2 regions of the Ruegeria sp. BB10 genome follow, and region 1 is predicted to be linked to the other one. Evidence: riboswitches for the same ligand, from Rfam matches in the RefSeq annotation. Region 1 holds a riboswitch; the other holds the start of a gene.
What was found. A riboswitch is a leader RNA that binds a small molecule or an ion and turns the genes downstream of it on or off. The one in region 1 is predicted to bind thiamine pyrophosphate.
Positions count from the first base shown of each region.

Region 2: linked by a shared signal. The riboswitch ahead of thiC (phosphomethylpyrimidine synthase ThiC) and the one ahead of thiD (bifunctional hydroxymethylpyrimidine kinase/phosphomethylpyrimidine kinase) in region 1 are both predicted to bind thiamine pyrophosphate.

Region 1 covers NZ_JBQFIW010000001.1:2,752,205-2,760,006, reverse strand. Annotated here, with positions in the region: gene dnaK (molecular chaperone DnaK) at 1-701, shown strand, start outside; gene dnaJ (molecular chaperone DnaJ) at 776-1,930, shown strand; TPP riboswitch at 2,059-2,165, shown strand; gene thiD (bifunctional hydroxymethylpyrimidine kinase/phosphomethylpyrimidine kinase) at 2,209-3,012, shown strand; gene ACR3EP_RS14255 (FAD-dependent oxidoreductase) at 3,009-3,986, shown strand; gene thiS (sulfur carrier protein ThiS) at 3,970-4,164, shown strand; gene ACR3EP_RS14245 (thiazole synthase) at 4,167-4,931, shown strand; gene ACR3EP_RS14240 (thiamine phosphate synthase) at 4,928-5,524, shown strand; gene ACR3EP_RS14235 (HesA/MoeB/ThiF family protein) at 5,521-6,483, shown strand; gene radC (RadC family protein) at 6,594-7,349, shown strand; gene ACR3EP_RS14225 (phosphate ABC transporter substrate-binding/OmpA family protein) at 7,354-7,802, opposite strand, start outside.
Region 2 covers NZ_JBQFIW010000002.1:108,952-116,753, forward strand. Annotated here, with positions in the region: gene ACR3EP_RS19565 (isopenicillin N synthase family dioxygenase) at 1-513, shown strand, start outside; gene ACR3EP_RS19570 (sulfatase-like hydrolase/transferase) at 1,096-1,716, shown strand; gene ACR3EP_RS19575 (hypothetical protein) at 1,713-1,937, shown strand; gene ACR3EP_RS19580 (sulfatase-like hydrolase/transferase) at 1,930-2,802, shown strand; gene ACR3EP_RS19585 (hypothetical protein) at 2,883-3,329, shown strand; TPP riboswitch at 4,009-4,128, shown strand; gene thiC (phosphomethylpyrimidine synthase ThiC) at 4,238-6,028, shown strand; gene ACR3EP_RS19595 (invasion associated locus B family protein) at 6,090-6,569, opposite strand; gene ACR3EP_RS19600 (hypothetical protein) at 6,588-7,802, opposite strand, start outside.

The sequences.
Region 1 (7,802 bases):
TCACCCGCCTGATCGATCGCAACACCACGATCCCGACCAAAAAGTCTCAGGTCTTCTCGACCGCCGAAGACAACCAGAACGCCGTAACCATCCGCGTGTTCCAGGGTGAGCGTGAAATGGCTGCGGACAACAAGATCCTGGGTCAGTTCAACCTCGAAGATATCCCGCCTGCACCGCGCGGCATGCCTCAGATCGAGGTGACTTTTGATATCGACGCCAACGGCATTGTCTCGGTTTCGGCCAAGGACAAAGGCACCGGCAAAGAGCAGAAGATCACCATCCAGGCCTCGGGCGGTCTGTCGGATGAAGACATCGACAAGATGGTCAAGGACGCCGAAGAGAACGCGGAAGCCGACAAGGAACGCCGCGAGCTGGTCGACGCCAAGAACCAGGCGGAAAGCCTCATCCACTCGACCGAAAAGTCGATGGAAGAGCATGCCGACAAAGTCGACCCGACCACCATCGAAGCCATCGAGCTGGCAATTGCCGCGCTGAAGGACGAGCTGGAGACCGAGAATGCCGACAAGATCAAGTCGGGCATCCAGAACGTCACCGAAGCGGCCATGAAGCTGGGCGAAGCCATCTATAAGGCGCAAGCCGAAGAAGGTGAGGATGAGCCTGCGGCGGCAGATGCTGCGCCGGGTGAGGACGACATTGTTGACGCCGAGTTCGAAGATCTGGACGACGACAAGCGTAACTAACGGGTAACCGGGCCAATGTGGGCCGGTCCGGTTGCCGGGCCGGCCCAAATACGTTGAGGCTGAAGGAAATACTGATGTCAAAACGCGACTACTACGATGTGCTCGGCGTATCAAAGGGCGCATCAGCGGATGAAATCAAAAAGGGTTTTCGCAAGAAAGCCAAAGAGTTGCATCCCGATCGCAACAAAGACAACCCGGATGCCGAGTCGCAGTTCAAAGAAGCCAACGAGGCTTATGATGTTCTGCGCGACGCCGACAAAAAGGCCGCCTATGATCGCTTTGGTCACGCCGCCTTTGAAAACGGTATGGGCGGTGGTGGTGGCCGTCCCGGTGGCGGCTTTGGTCAGGGTGATTTCTCCAGCGCGTTCTCAGACGTGTTCGACGATCTGTTCGGCGATTTCATGGGCGGTCAGCGTGGCGGCCCCGGTGGCGGGCGCCGTGCGGCGCGCGGATCGGACCTGCGCTATAACCTGCGCGTGACGCTGGAAGAGGCGTTCGCGGGCCTGCAGAAAACCATCAGTGTTCCTGCTGCCGTGGCCTGTTCGGCCTGTGACGGATCGGGTGCAGAAGGCGGAGTGGAGCCAACCACCTGTCCAACCTGTTCGGGCATGGGCAAGGTGCGTGCACAGCAGGGTTTCTTTACCGTCGAACGATCCTGCCCGACCTGTTCGGGTCTGGGTCAGATCATCAAGAACCCCTGTAAAGCCTGTGGCGGTGCAGGCCGCGTGGAAAAAGAGCGTGCGCTGTCCGTCAACATCCCCGCCGGTGTCGAGACCGGAACCCGCATCCGCCTGGCGGGTGAGGGTGAAGCTGGGATGCGCGGTGGCCCTCCGGGCGATCTGTATATCTTTGTCGAAGTTTCGGATCACAAGCTGTTCGAACGCGACAGTGTGAACCTCTATTGCCGCGTCCCGGTCAGCATGGCCAAGGCTGCGCTGGGCGGTTCGATCGAAGTGCCAACCATCGATGGTGGCCGCGGCCGCGTGCAAATACCAGCAGGCAGCCAATCGGGCCGTCAGATGCGCCTGCGCGGCAAAGGCATGCCCGCCCTGCGTGGCGGCGGTGTGGGTGACATGTTCATCGAACTGGCGGTGGAAACGCCGGTCAACCTGACCAGTCGCCAAAAAGAACTGCTGAAAGAGTTCGACGATTTGGGTGAGGATAACCACCCGGAATCAAAAAGTTTTTTCTCATCCGTCAAATCCTTTTGGGATGGGATGAAGGGCTAAGATCACTCCACCAAGTTGCTAAAAGGCCGATCCCCTTGGGTCGGCTTATTTCGTTTTATAGGTCCAGTTTGTCCATGAACTTCGCGAAATTTGGCTCTTGAATCTTGCCACATCCCCTGAGATTGTCGCGCCAACCGTTGGGGTGCCCTGATCAAGGGGCTGAGAGGCGTGAATGCGCTAACCCATCGAACCTGATCCGGGCAATACCGGCGTAGGGAACGGTCTACACACACAGACGTTTTCCATGCTGCGTTGCCCCCTGATGATGGAGCAACGATATGGCGCATATTGCCCTGACAATTGCGGGCTCGGACAGTGGTGGTGGGGCCGGGATTCAGGCCGATCTCAAGGCGATGTCTGCGTTGGGCGTGTATGGGGCCAGCGTGATCACGGCGGTCACGGCGCAGAACACGCGGGCTGTGACCGCAGTGCATGGCATACCGCTCAACGTAGTGGCCGCTCAGATCGAGGCGGTGCTGACCGACCTGGATGTAGGCGCGATCAAGATCGGCATGCTTGCGACCCCTGAAATTATTCAAACCGTTGCCGGGGCCATCGCTGGGTATGATGGCCCCGTCGTTTTGGACCCGGTGATGATCTCCAAATCTGGCGATGCCTTGCTGGCACAGGGTGCCGTTCAGACCCTGCGTGATGTTCTTATGCCCCGAGCGACCATGCTGACCCCGAACTTACCCGAGGCCGCTTGTTTGCTGGGCACCTCGGACGCCGAATCCCCCGATCAGATGATCGCGCAGGGGATGGCGCTGTGCGGGCTGGGCGCGCGCTCGGTATTGATGAAAGGCGGACATGGGCGCGGCGACGTTTGCCACGATGTGTTGATTGATCCCTCGGGAGTTGTGGCAGAATTCAACGCCACTCGGCGCAATACGCGCAACACGCATGGCACCGGTTGCACCCTGTCGTCTTCGATAGCAGCCGGGCTGGCGCGAGGGCTGGGCCTGACCGACGCGGTCGCGCAGGCGCATGAGTATCTGCAAGGGGCCATTGCTAAAGCTGACAGTCTGATGGTCGGACAGGGGCATGGCCCGGTTCATCATTTCCATCGGGTCTGGCCCGCGTGACGGTCTGGTCGGTCATAGGGGCCGGTGTGGCCGGGCTGGCCGTAGCCAGCGAGCTAGTGTCGCGCGGGGCCAAGGTTCAGATCTTTGATCCCAGTGGTCCACCTGGCCCGCATGGGTGTTCTTGGTGGGCTGGCGGTATGCTGGCCCCGTGGTGCGAGTTTGAAAACGCCGAAGAACCTGTGTTGCGGCTGGGCATGGCTGCGTTCGAGTGGTGGTCTACGCGTACTCGGGTGGAACAACGTGGCACGCTGGTTGTTGCCAACCCGCGTGATCTGCCGGATTTGCGTCGGTTCGCTCGTCGGACCGGGGGGGGTACCGAGATTAGTCAGGCTGAAATTGTCAGTTTAGAGCCTGATTTAACCAGTTTCACCAAAGGTCTTCATTTCACGGATGAGGCTCATCTGAACCCGCGACAGGCGCTGCGGGATCTGTACCGCCAATTGCTGGACCAAGGGGTAGGCTTCCACCGGAAACTGGCCCCGACCCAGCTGGAGAATGCAATCGATTGCCGCGGTCTGCACGCGCGTGAGGTTTTGCACGACCTGCGCGGCGTCAAGGGAGAGATGTTGGTGATCCGCTGCCCTGACGTGACCCTGACGCGACCTGTACGTCTACTGCATCCAAGGATGCCGCTGTACATCGTGCCGCGTGGGGATGGTGTCTACATGCTGGGCGCAACGATGATCGAAAGCGAAGACAGCAGCCGCATCACGGCCCGATCCATGCTGGAACTGCTCAGCGCCGCCTATGCGCTGAACCCCGCCTTTGGCGAGGCCGAGGTGCTTGAGATCGGTGTCGATCTGCGCCCGGCTTTTCCCGACAACCTGCCCCGCATCCGGCGGCTGGGGCATACGATTTATGCCAACGGACTGTACCGCCATGGCTATCTGCTGGCCCCAGCGCTGGCGCAGGGAGTGGCCGATCTGGCGTTGAACAACAAACATTCGGAGATGGTCGATGAAGATCGTGCTTAATGGTGAATCGCGCGAGGTGCGCGCCGAAATCCTCTCGGACCTGTTGGTCGAATGCGGGTTCTCGGGGAGGGTGGCGACAGCTGTAAACGAAGACTTTGTGCCCTCGGGTCTGCGCATTGCTCAAAAGTTGACCGATGGCGACCGGGTTGAAGTCGTCGCGCCGATGCAGGGAGGCTGAGGATGAAGACCTTCTACGGAAATCAGCTGCCTAATCCGCTGATGTTGGGAACGGCGCAATATCCAAGCCCCGCTATTTTGGAACAGGCGTTTCGCGAGAGCGGCGCGGGTGTTGCTACAGTGTCCTTGCGCCGTGAATCCGGGGCTGGGCAGACCTTCTGGCAGATGATCCGCGAGCTGGGCGTGCTGATCCTGCCAAACACCGCTGGGTGCCACACGGTCAAAGAAGCCGTAACCACCGCCCATATGGCGCGTGAGGTGTTTGACACTAATTGGATCAAGCTGGAACTGATCGGCCACACTGACAGTTTGCAGCCAGATGTGTTTCAACTGGTCGAGGCCGCGCGCATACTGACCGAGGACGGGTTTCACGTATTCCCCTACACCACCGACGACCTGATCGTGGGCGAGCGTCTGCTGGCCGCCGGGTGCGAGGTGCTGATGCCTTGGGGTGCACCCATCGGGTCGGGGCGCGGGCTGAACAATGAATATGCTCTGCGCGCGATGCGGGCCGAGTTCCCCAATGTTCCATTGGTTGTGGATGCCGGGATCGGCCTGCCCAGTCACGCTTCGCAGGCGATGGAGTTGGGTTATGACGCCGTTCTGCTGAATACCGCTGTTGCACGGGCCGGAAACCCTGTGGCCATGGCCCGCGCAATGATGCTGGCGATTCAGGCCGGGCAACTGGCGCATCAAGCCGACCCGATCGAGGCGCGAGATATGGCCGAACCATCAACTCCGGTAATCGGAAAGGCCTTCTTATTATGATGTTAGACCGATTTTACCCGATCTTCGACCACACTGACTGGTTGCGCCGGATGCTGCCCTTGGGTGTGAAGCTGGTGCAACTGCGGATCAAGGATCAGCTTGATGTGATCATACGGGAACAGATCGCCCAATCGTTGGAACTATGCCGTGCCCACGGCACCGTGCTGGTGGTCAATGATCATTGGCAGGCGGCTATCGACGCTGGTTGTGAGTGGATTCATCTCGGGCAAGAGGATCTGGACGAGGCCGATCTGAAAGCCATCCGCAAGGCGGGGCTGAAACTGGGTGTCTCCACCCACGATGATGATGAATTAGAGCGAGTCCTGACCATGGACCCGGATTATGTGGCTTTGGGCCCGGTCTATCCGACGATCCTGAAAAAAATGAAATGGGAACAGCAGGGCCTGCCACGCGTCACCGAATGGAAGGCACGGGTGGGGGATATCCCTCTGGTCGCGATTGGCGGCGTGAGCGTTGAGCGGGCGCCGGGCGTCTTGCAGGCGGGGGCGGACATCGTCTCGGTCGTCACGGACATCACGCTGAATTCCGATCCAGAAACCCGTGTTCGCGAATGGATCGAGGTCACGAGATGAGCCGCTATGCCCGCCAGATAATCCTGCCCGAGGTTGGATCGGCAGGCCAGACCCGCCTGTCAGCAGCGCGGGTTCTGGTGGTGGGCGCGGGCGGATTAGCCTCTCCGGTCTTACCCTTGTTGGCCGGGGCCGGGGTTGGGCATATAACCATCTTGGACCGGGATCAGATCGCGCTATCGAACCTGCACCGGCAGACATTGTTCGCTGAATCCGACTGTGGGCGCGCCAAGGCCAAAGTCGCCGCAGAACGCTGCCGGGCGCTGAATGGTGACATCACCGTAATGGCTGAGTATCAGGCTCTAACAAACCAGAATGTGTTAAATTTTGTTCGCAGCTCTGACATTGTTCTGGACTGCGCGGACAGTTATGCGGCCAGCTATATCTTGTCGGATACCTGTTTGTTGCAGGGCAAGCCGCTGATCAGCGCATCCGTATTGGGGCTGACCGGCTATGTCGGTGGGTTTTGTGCTGGCGCGCCGTCCTTGCGTGCGGTGTTTCCGGATGCACCGGATAGCGGCGCGAGCTGTGCAACGGCCGGCGTGCTGGGCCCTGTCGTTGGGGTTATAGGTGCCTTGCAGGCGCAAATGGCGCTGGGCGTGATCCTTGGCCTGGACCCCTCGCCTTTGGGACAGTTGGTACAGTTTGACGCCCGCACGCTGCGCAACAGCACATTCAGATTTGACGGCGCACCGGAACCGGCGCACCACTTTCGATTTCTTTCCGCCAGCCAATTGACCGAAGATGATGTGATCATTGAACTGCGCACCCGGGACGAGGCCCCCGAACTTCTTCACAGCAGGGCACGTCGGGACATTGTTGAATCCCTGAAAACAGAGCCTAACAAAGGAAAAAGACTTGCGCTTTGTTGCTCTAGCGGATTGCGCGCATGGCGGGCGGCTGAGCAAATTCAATCGGATTGGTCCGGTGAAATTGTCCTGGTTGCAGCCTCAACTACATGAGTGAATTGATTCACGAGGTAAGTGGAAACCGGTGACTATCGACCAAAGGGGTCTAGGGTCGTTTGGGCGCGTTAACCTTTCGGAAACCGATTCTGCGCAAATCTGAACGCATGACTCAGGACGCCTTTGCCGAAGCCCCGATGCTGTTTGAAAGTGACGAAGCCCCGGTGGCGCCCCTGCCCTCGGGTCGGTTACCGTCCTACATCAAAGACCACCGGAAACGCCTGCGGGAACGGTTCATGTCAGGCGGATCGGCGGCGATGCCGGATTATGAACTGTTGGAACTGGTGCTGTTCCGTTCAATCCCGCGGCAGGATGTAAAGCCGCTGGCACGGGCGCTGATGGACACGTTTGGGGATTTCAACCGGGTTCTGACCGCGCCCGAGGAACGGCTGCGTCAGATCAAGGGCGTTGGTGACACGGTGATCACCGATCTGAAGATACTTGAGGCCTGCGCCCATCGCATGGCCCGCGCGCGGGTGATGCAGCGGCACGTGATTTCAGGTTGGGATGCACTGCTGGACTATTGTCACACCACGATGGCCCATCGCGAGACGGAGCAGTTCCGGGTGTTCTATCTGGATCGCAAGAACGTGTTAATCGCGGATGAGGAACAGGCCAAGGGCACCGTCGATCACGTACCCGTCTATCCGCGCGAGGTTGCGAAACGGGCGTTGGAATTGAATGCGTCAGCCTTGATCCTGGTACACAATCACCCTTCGGGCGATCCGACCCCGTCGCAATCAGATATCGACATGACCAACCGGATACAGGACGCATGTCTGGCCCTGGGGCTGACGCTGCATGATCATCTGATCATCGGCAAATCGAATGAGCTGAGCTTTCGGTCGCAGGGATATCTGTAGCGAGTTACTGAACCCAGATCTCGACCCGGCGGTTGATCTTTCGGCCCCATTCGGTGTCGTCGCAAGCCATCGGCATCGCCTCACCAAACGCATCGACTTGCAATTCAACACTATCGGGAATGGCAGTTTCCACCGCCGCCAACACCGCATTGCGCACGGTTTTGGCGCGCAGCAAGGCGATTCGCTTATTTTCAGTCGCGGCTCCGTCGCCGTCGCTGAAACCAACGAACACCAGCTTGCGCGCATTCAGCGTCCCGGCCTCAAGCTGTTGGGCCAAATGCTGGATGTTCGACCGTGATTGTGCGTCGGGGCGGGACGAGCCTGCCTCGAACCTGACCGATAGCGACAACCGGGACATGGGTCTGAGGGTATCGACCATACGCTGCAATTCCTCCAACCCAACCTCGGGGCCACCCGAGGCCACCGCATTGGCCAGACGATCGCCCTGCAGTC
Region 2 (7,802 bases), on a different contig from region 1:
TACAAACTCATGGGTCTTGCCCTTGACGCTATTGGCGCCGCGGATCGTTCGATCCTCAGTGCATTCCAGACGCCAACGATTTGGCTGCGCCTACTCCACTATCCACCACAACCGCCACAGGCTTTGGGTGATCTTTACGGATCTGCACCCCACAAGGACTTTGGATGTCTGACATTGCTCGCACAGGACAATGTTGGTGGTTTGCAAGTCCAGACGCCTGAGGGTCATTGGGTGGATGCACCGCCTATCGACAATGCCTTCGTGGTTAATGTAGGCGATATGCTGCACCGACTCTCCAACGGAAAGTTGTTGTCCACCCCGCACCGGGTTATCAATGCGACCGGACAACAGCGCTATTCCGTACCGTTCTTCTTCGACCCACATGTCTCTGCTGAAATCGCGCCGCTCCTGGGACAGGGACTGCGAGGTTCGATCCTGAAGTTTGGACAGTTTTTGAGAGGAGAACTGGAAGCAAGCTACGACGCACATCAGGTTGGCCATTCGGATACCTAAAAGCACGCTGCGTTGGCAGTGACATTTCACTGACCGATATGAAACGAACGTCCGCATTGCAGTTGCTGCGACGCAGCTGTGCGGCTTCAGATCAAAATCCTCAATGGGCCGTTTCGGTACATGTGAGTAACGTCTGCCGCCCGGATGCTGCGTTCGGTCCGAGGTCCGTATTGAGCCCATAGAGGTCGCAAAAAATTGTCGTGCCAAGGAAATCTAGTGCTACACATAGAACATTCTTGAATATGAATATCACTACGGGATTTGGTCTAGCGCGGCTCTAAAACCCGAAACCGACGGAAATAAGGTTGACCGCAATCCCGTGTGTCAATGTGGAGGGAGGGTTAGAAATGCCTGCAACCAATAGATTGAAGCTAACTGTAGCAGTATTGGTCTCATTCGTTTCACTACCGAAATGGCGCTATCCCAATCGCAAGTGGGCTCTCCAGACGGAACCACCACAATTGATGGCAGGCAATTGCCTGAACCTCCGGTGTTTGGGAAAAATTGAGGAGCAAGCGACCAATTCAACCCTTGTGGCCGCCGCGTCGTGCCACCTGAGAACGCGCCAACATCCTCCTCATCATGTTGGATGATGCTGGGTATGGTATTCCTAGTACTTTTGGCGGCGTCATCCCGACTGATACGATGGATGAATTGGCAAAAGAGGGTTTGAGTTTTACGAATATCTATTCGACCGCACTTTGTTCACCGACCAGCAGCCTTGATGACAGGCCGCAATCATCACCGGTCGGGTTCGGAGTGATTTCGAATCTTCGACCGGGTATCCCGGCTACAACAGTATTATTCCAGACAACAAAGCCACTATCGGGAGGATACTTTCAGACAATGGCTACGCCACTTCATGGTTTGGAAAACCATAACACCCCAGCATTTGCAGCGAGCCAGGCTGGTCCATTTGACAAATGGCCGACTGGTTTAGGTTTCGAGTACTTTTTTGGGTTTGTTGGTGGAGACGCGAACCAATGGCAGCCGAACCTATATCGAAACACCACCCCGATTTACCCGTTTGAAGGTGATCCTGAGTGGAACCTGATCACCGGAATGGCCGACGATGCGATTGACCACATTTCGCGGTTGCACCAAATCGAGCCAAGTAAGCCTTTCTTTGTCAAGTATGTGCCCGGTGCAACGCACGCGCCGCACCACCCGACCAAAGAGTGGGTCAGAAGATCGAGGCGATGAACCTGTTTGATGGTGGGTACGAAGCACTTAGGCAGACAATTTTTGAGAATCAGAAAAAGTTGGGGCTTGTCCCGCAAGATGCAACGCTGTCGCCTTGGCCCGCAGACAAAATCAAGCCGTGGGATCAATTGACGGACGACGAGAAAAAACTCTTCGTGCGGCAGGTGGAAGTGTTCGCCGCTTATGCGGCTTATACAGACCATGAAATTGGGCGTGATTGACGCAATAGAGGACCTCGGAAAACGTGACAACACACTGATCTTCTACATCAACGGTGACAATGGCACCTGGCTGAGGGTGGTCCAATGGGGACACCGAACGAGGTGGCTTGGTTCAATGGTATCGCAGAGATGCCTGCAAAAACGCAGTTGCAGTGGTACGATGTCTGGGGAACGGACCAGACATACAATCACATGTCTGCAGGATGGTCCTGGCTTTGATACTCCGTTTGACTATTTCAAGCAGAATGCAAACAGGCTTGGCGGCATCCGACAGAACATGGTGGTGTCATGGCCTGACGGAATCGCAGACAAAGGTGGTCAGCGAGATCAGTTCATGCATGTAATCGACGTCGTGCCGACGATCCTAGAAGTCACCGGAATTGATGCACCGTTGGAAGTCGACGGGATTGTTCAATCTCCAATTGAAGGCACCAGCTTTGCATATACTTTCGATGAGAAAAACAAGGATGCACCGAGCCGTCACCGAACTCAGTACTTTGAAATGATGGGACAATGGGCTTTGTATCACGAAGGTTGGTTATTGAGCACCAAAGTAAACCGGATGCCATGGGAAACGCCAAAGACACCAAACCCTGACCCTTTGAACAATCAAGTGCTCGAGCTTTACGATCTAACCACGGATATGAATCAAAGAAATGATCTAGCGGCGCAGCACCCAGAGAAGATCGAAGAACTGAAGGCTATATTTATAGAAGAAGCAAATAAGTATCAGGTCTTCCCGATGGATGCCTCGGTCACGTCCAGAATTTCATTACCTCGGCCAAGCATTGCGGCGGGACGAAACGAGTTCGTTTATGTCCGGCCAATGACTGGGGTTCCTCAGGAGATTCCCAAGTATTCTTAACAGCTCGTACACCATTACAGCAGAGATAGATGTGCCCGAAGGTGGTGCTGAAGGCATGATTTTGACATCAGGCGGCCGCTTTGCCGGTTACGGTTTCTACCTACTTGATGGCAAGCCAGTCTTCTCTGAATATGTTGAATCTAGAACGGATAAAATGGGAAGGCAAAGAGGCCTTGGCACCCGGAAAGCACACTCTGGAGTTTGACTTCAAATATGACGGCCTCGGACCGGAACCTCGCATATGGAAGCACCAGTGGTTTAGGTCAGGTGGCACCGGGACGCTGAAAGTCGATGGCGAAGTCGTAGCAACCCAAAAGATGAAGAACACTATTCCCACCACCCTTCAGTGGGACGAGGCGTTTGACATAGGTTCTGATACATTGACCGGCGTTAACGACGACGACTACCAACCACCGTTCCCACTAACCGCGAAACTGGAAAAGCTTACGATAAAAATCGACCGGCCCCAGTTGAGCCAAGCGGATATTCAAAAACTCGAAGACGCGATGCAAAGAGCAAGCGACTAGTTGGCTCACAGGGTTGAGAGGTTGCCTACTTGCTTGAGTCGGCAGTGGAAAACCGGATGGTATATTTGTCCGCTTCGTCCGCAGAACGGTCATTCAGCCATCTTCTAATTGCGCACGTGCAGCGAATGTCCGTAATGCCGAGCCGCACTGCAGAATGCTGAACGACCGACTAAAGTCCGGTAAGGGCCGGAAGTGATCAGGGCAGGGCACTCAGTCGCTCAACATTGTTCAGCACAAAACCTTACGCTGTGAAGCTGTCGGTCTGCGAGTTGTTTCCGCTCTCGGAAGTTCCCAATGCGCGTCGCAGTCGACGATCGTATTGCTGCAGTCTGAGACAAGCTTGATAAGTCCAAATCAGCGAAATCCACCAAAATGCATGAGAATCTTAAGTCGTTGAATTATGGGGAAGACGAGTCTCAATAATTCAGTCCCATTATTTACGTACTCCGACAATTCTCCCTCAAATGAGGGAATTCCCCTATAAGACGTCTTATGTTAAATAACCGTGTTTAACTTACCGTCGATATGCGGAGTATCTGTCGAATTGGTCGGCATGCGCATCAGATAAGACCGTATTTCTGGTGACATACTGCACCGAATGGAAGGTCCCGGCCGTTCGAGAAAATCTGAAACAAATTAATTTTGGTGCTTGTTTAAGCCGTGAATCTCAAGCTAAACCACCTGTACGCAGGGGAGTCCCACCAAGGGGACTGAGAGGCTGACGGGGCAATGCCCGGCGACGCGACCCTTTGAACCTGACCCAGTTGATACTGGCGTAGGAAGCTAGGGCGCGCAGGCCACAATACCGGGCAAGCGCACTCCGAACAGGGGGCTGTCTGCCTTCTCGTTTCCCCAAGCCAAAACTCATCTGGTGTCTTTTTAAGTTGAACTGCTTGAGGAGCACCAACATGAACGTCCCCAACCCCAAAATCACCGCCGGTGAACTGCCCGCATCGCGCAAGATCTATGTAAACGGCACAGTGCACCCGGATGTGCGCGTGCCAATGCGTGAAATTTCGGTCCACCCCACGGCGGGGGAGCCACCCTTGCCCGTGTATGACAGTTCAGGGCCGTATACCGATCCGCAGGTGATGACGGACATTCGGCAAGGTCTGGCGCCGCTGCGTCGCAAGTGGATTGAGGCTCGAGCAGATGCCGAAGAATATGATGGACGTGAGATCAAACCGGAAGACAACGGTTTTGTCGAAGGTGATCGGCTAACGCCCGAGTTCCCTGTGCGCCCGCGCCCTCTGCGCGCCAAGGATGGAAAGGCTGTGACGCAACTGGCCTATGCTCGCGCCGGCATCGTCACCCCGGAAATGGAATTCATCGCCATCCGTGAAAACCAACTGCGCGAGGCTGTCGTTGAACAGCGCGAAGGCAATGATTGGGGTGCAAACATCCCTGATTATGTGACCCCGGAATTCGTGCGGGACGAGGTCGCCGCTGGTCGCGCCATTATCCCTGCGAATATCAACCACCCTGAAAGCGAACCGATGATCATCGGGCGTAATTTCCTGGTCAAGATCAACGCCAATATGGGTACCTCGGCTGTGACCTCTTCGATGGAAGAAGAGGTCGATAAAATGGTCTGGTCGATCCGTTGGGGTGCTGATACCGTCATGGACCTGTCGACCGGCCGCAACATCCACAACACCCGTGAATGGATCATCCGCAACAGCCCGGTGCCGATTGGCACCGTGCCGTTGTATCAAGCGCTGGAAAAGGTCAACGGCATTGCCGAAGACCTGACATGGGAAGTGTTCCGTGACACGCTGATCGAACAGGCCGAACAAGGCGTCGACTATTTCACCATCCACTCAGGCGTGCGCCTGCATATGGTGCCGATGACGGTAAAACGGGTTACCGGTATTGTGTCGCGCGGTGGGTCGATCATGGCCAAGTGGTGCTTGCATCACCACAAGGAAAGCTTCCTCTATGAGCATTTCGACGAAATCTGCGACATCTGCCGGGCCTATGATGTGTCGTTCAGCCTAGGCGACGGTCTGCGTCCCGGCTCTATCGCCGACGCTAATGACGAGGCACAATTTGCCGAGCTTGAGACGCTGGGTGAGCTGACCAAAATCGCGTGGGCCAAGGATTGTCAGGTGATGATCGAAGGCCCCGGACACGTAGCCATGCACAAGATCAAAGAAAACATGGACAAGCAATTGGAGTGTTGCCACGAGGCGCCCTTTTACACGCTTGGCCCCCTGACCACCGATATCGCGCCGGGCTATGACCACATCACCAGCGGCATTGGTGCTGCGATGATTGGCTGGTTTGGTTGTGCGATGCTCTGCTATGTCACGCCTAAAGAACATCTGGGGCTGCCGGACCGGGATGATGTGAAAACTGGGGTTATTACTTATAAGATCGCCGCTCACGCCGCTGATTTGGCTAAAGGTCTGCCGGGCGCGCAACGTCGTGACGATGCGCTGTCCCGCGCCCGGTTCGAGTTCCGCTGGGAAGATCAGTTCAACCTGTCGCTGGACCCGGAAACGGCGCGGGAATTCCACGACCAAACCCTGCCCAAACAAGCGCATAAGGTGGCGCATTTCTGTTCCATGTGCGGGCCGAAATTCTGCTCGATGCGGATCAGCCACGACATTCGAACTGAAGCGCAGAAAGAGGGGATGGAGGCCATGGCCGCCAAATTCCGTGAAGGCGGCGACCTTTACATGCCCGTGAAAGACTAAACACCGCGGCGGAGCCGATCCTTTCGGCTCCGCACGCTCTTGCATTGAAGGGAAACTACTCTCAGGGCAATAGATCGGATACTTTGCTGAACCCAGTCAAATCGAAGCCAAATGAAATTGGCTCTCCGACCCTGTTTTTAGCGTCGATCTGCAATTGATTACCTGCCCGCATCGCAGACATCCATTCCTGGGAAACTGGCGAACGGGCAAAACAACCTTGTGCCTCGCATGTCAGGAACTCCAGACGGGCGACCTCGGCATCATCCACCTTTGCAACCAGCCCTTCCGAGAACAAGAGACCGAATGGCAGGGTCAGCACGGTCTCAGTCTCGTCCTTACCTGCAGCCTTGATAAATGCGATGGACGTAAGCCTTTGGTTGTTTTCGGTCAAAACGATGCTTTGGGTCATTTCGCAGATCAACTCGGACCCAACGGCCCGATTGCTGCAATTGACCGACCATGGCGGCGCTGCGCCTTCCTGCGCAGCAAGGGGAGTTGCCAATCCCAATGTGACTCCCAAAGCGCTTATCCAAGTTTTCATCCTGCTGTCCCTCATCGATTAGAATTGTAGTCCAAGGCCAAGACCTACCTGCAGGGCCCTGGTTGAGTCTCCGAACAAATGATCGAGGCTCAGATTGACAAAGCTGCTGTCATCCAGCGCAAACAGCCCCAACCGGGCCGAGACCAAGCCATGCGCGTCGCCGACAAAGCTGGTGTTTGAAAACCCACCGTCAGCGGTGCTCGCTCCGTTGAACCCGGCGGTGACCGATACGGTATCATCCGACGAGAGAATGGCACCAACCTGAAAACTTACGCGGAGCTTCTGCGAGGCACTCAGGGTTTGCTCGGTTCCGATTTCCAGCGAAGGCGTGAACGAATAGATCATCTCGCTATCGTCTTGCAGAACGACCCCCGCCAGGGTTGCATCGCCATTGCTTTCGGTTGCCAGACGTGTGGCATCAACGGCTACCTCAGGGCGCAGATAGGAACTGCCGCCCGCGAACCTGTGGTCATAAGCAAGGCTGAGACGCAGGTTCTGATGGTTCATCTTGTGCTTGATCTCGCTGACACCAACGGTGCTTACGATTTGACCGTTGGGCAACACACCACTGATCCCGCCCGCGCTGAGCGTATCATAGTCTGACCAACCGGCCGACAGCTGGGCTGCAAACTCCCAAGCGCCGGTGTATTTGGTCAGCGAGGCACCCAGATTGAACCGATCACCCGTTGCATTGTAATTCGATCCGTTCCGGAGGCTCATCTCGTCATAGCCTACCGCGAACCCGGCGAATAGCTCATCCCCAACCGGCAGACGGACACCAGCCGACAGGTTGGTGTCGTTGATGTCCAGCTCTTCGTACATGCCGGTCTGATCGCGGTCATAAAAAGACCGCCCGCCTGAGAACCAAACACAATTGCGCGGGTCATCCCCGAACTGGTAATCGGTAAACCGTTCGCAATTGTGCAGCGTGTCCGCAAATACCCGGGTGCCATAAAGCGCATCCACGGCATCGGCGGCATAGTCGGCAGTCGACAGGCTTTCGATTGCGGCGATGACATCGGCCTCGGACTGCATGTTGCCGATCAAGGCGAACAGTTGGCCTTGGGCAGCCGATCCCTGCCCGTTCAGAACTTGGTTGATGTAATCCCCGATGGCCGCCTGATTGGCGTTCATGCCGGGGGTCGAATAATCCGGCGTGATCACCAGGTCGACCGAACTGCCGTCAGAGGTGGAGCCGTTCAGGCCGATGGAATAATCCAGCACCACAGTGTC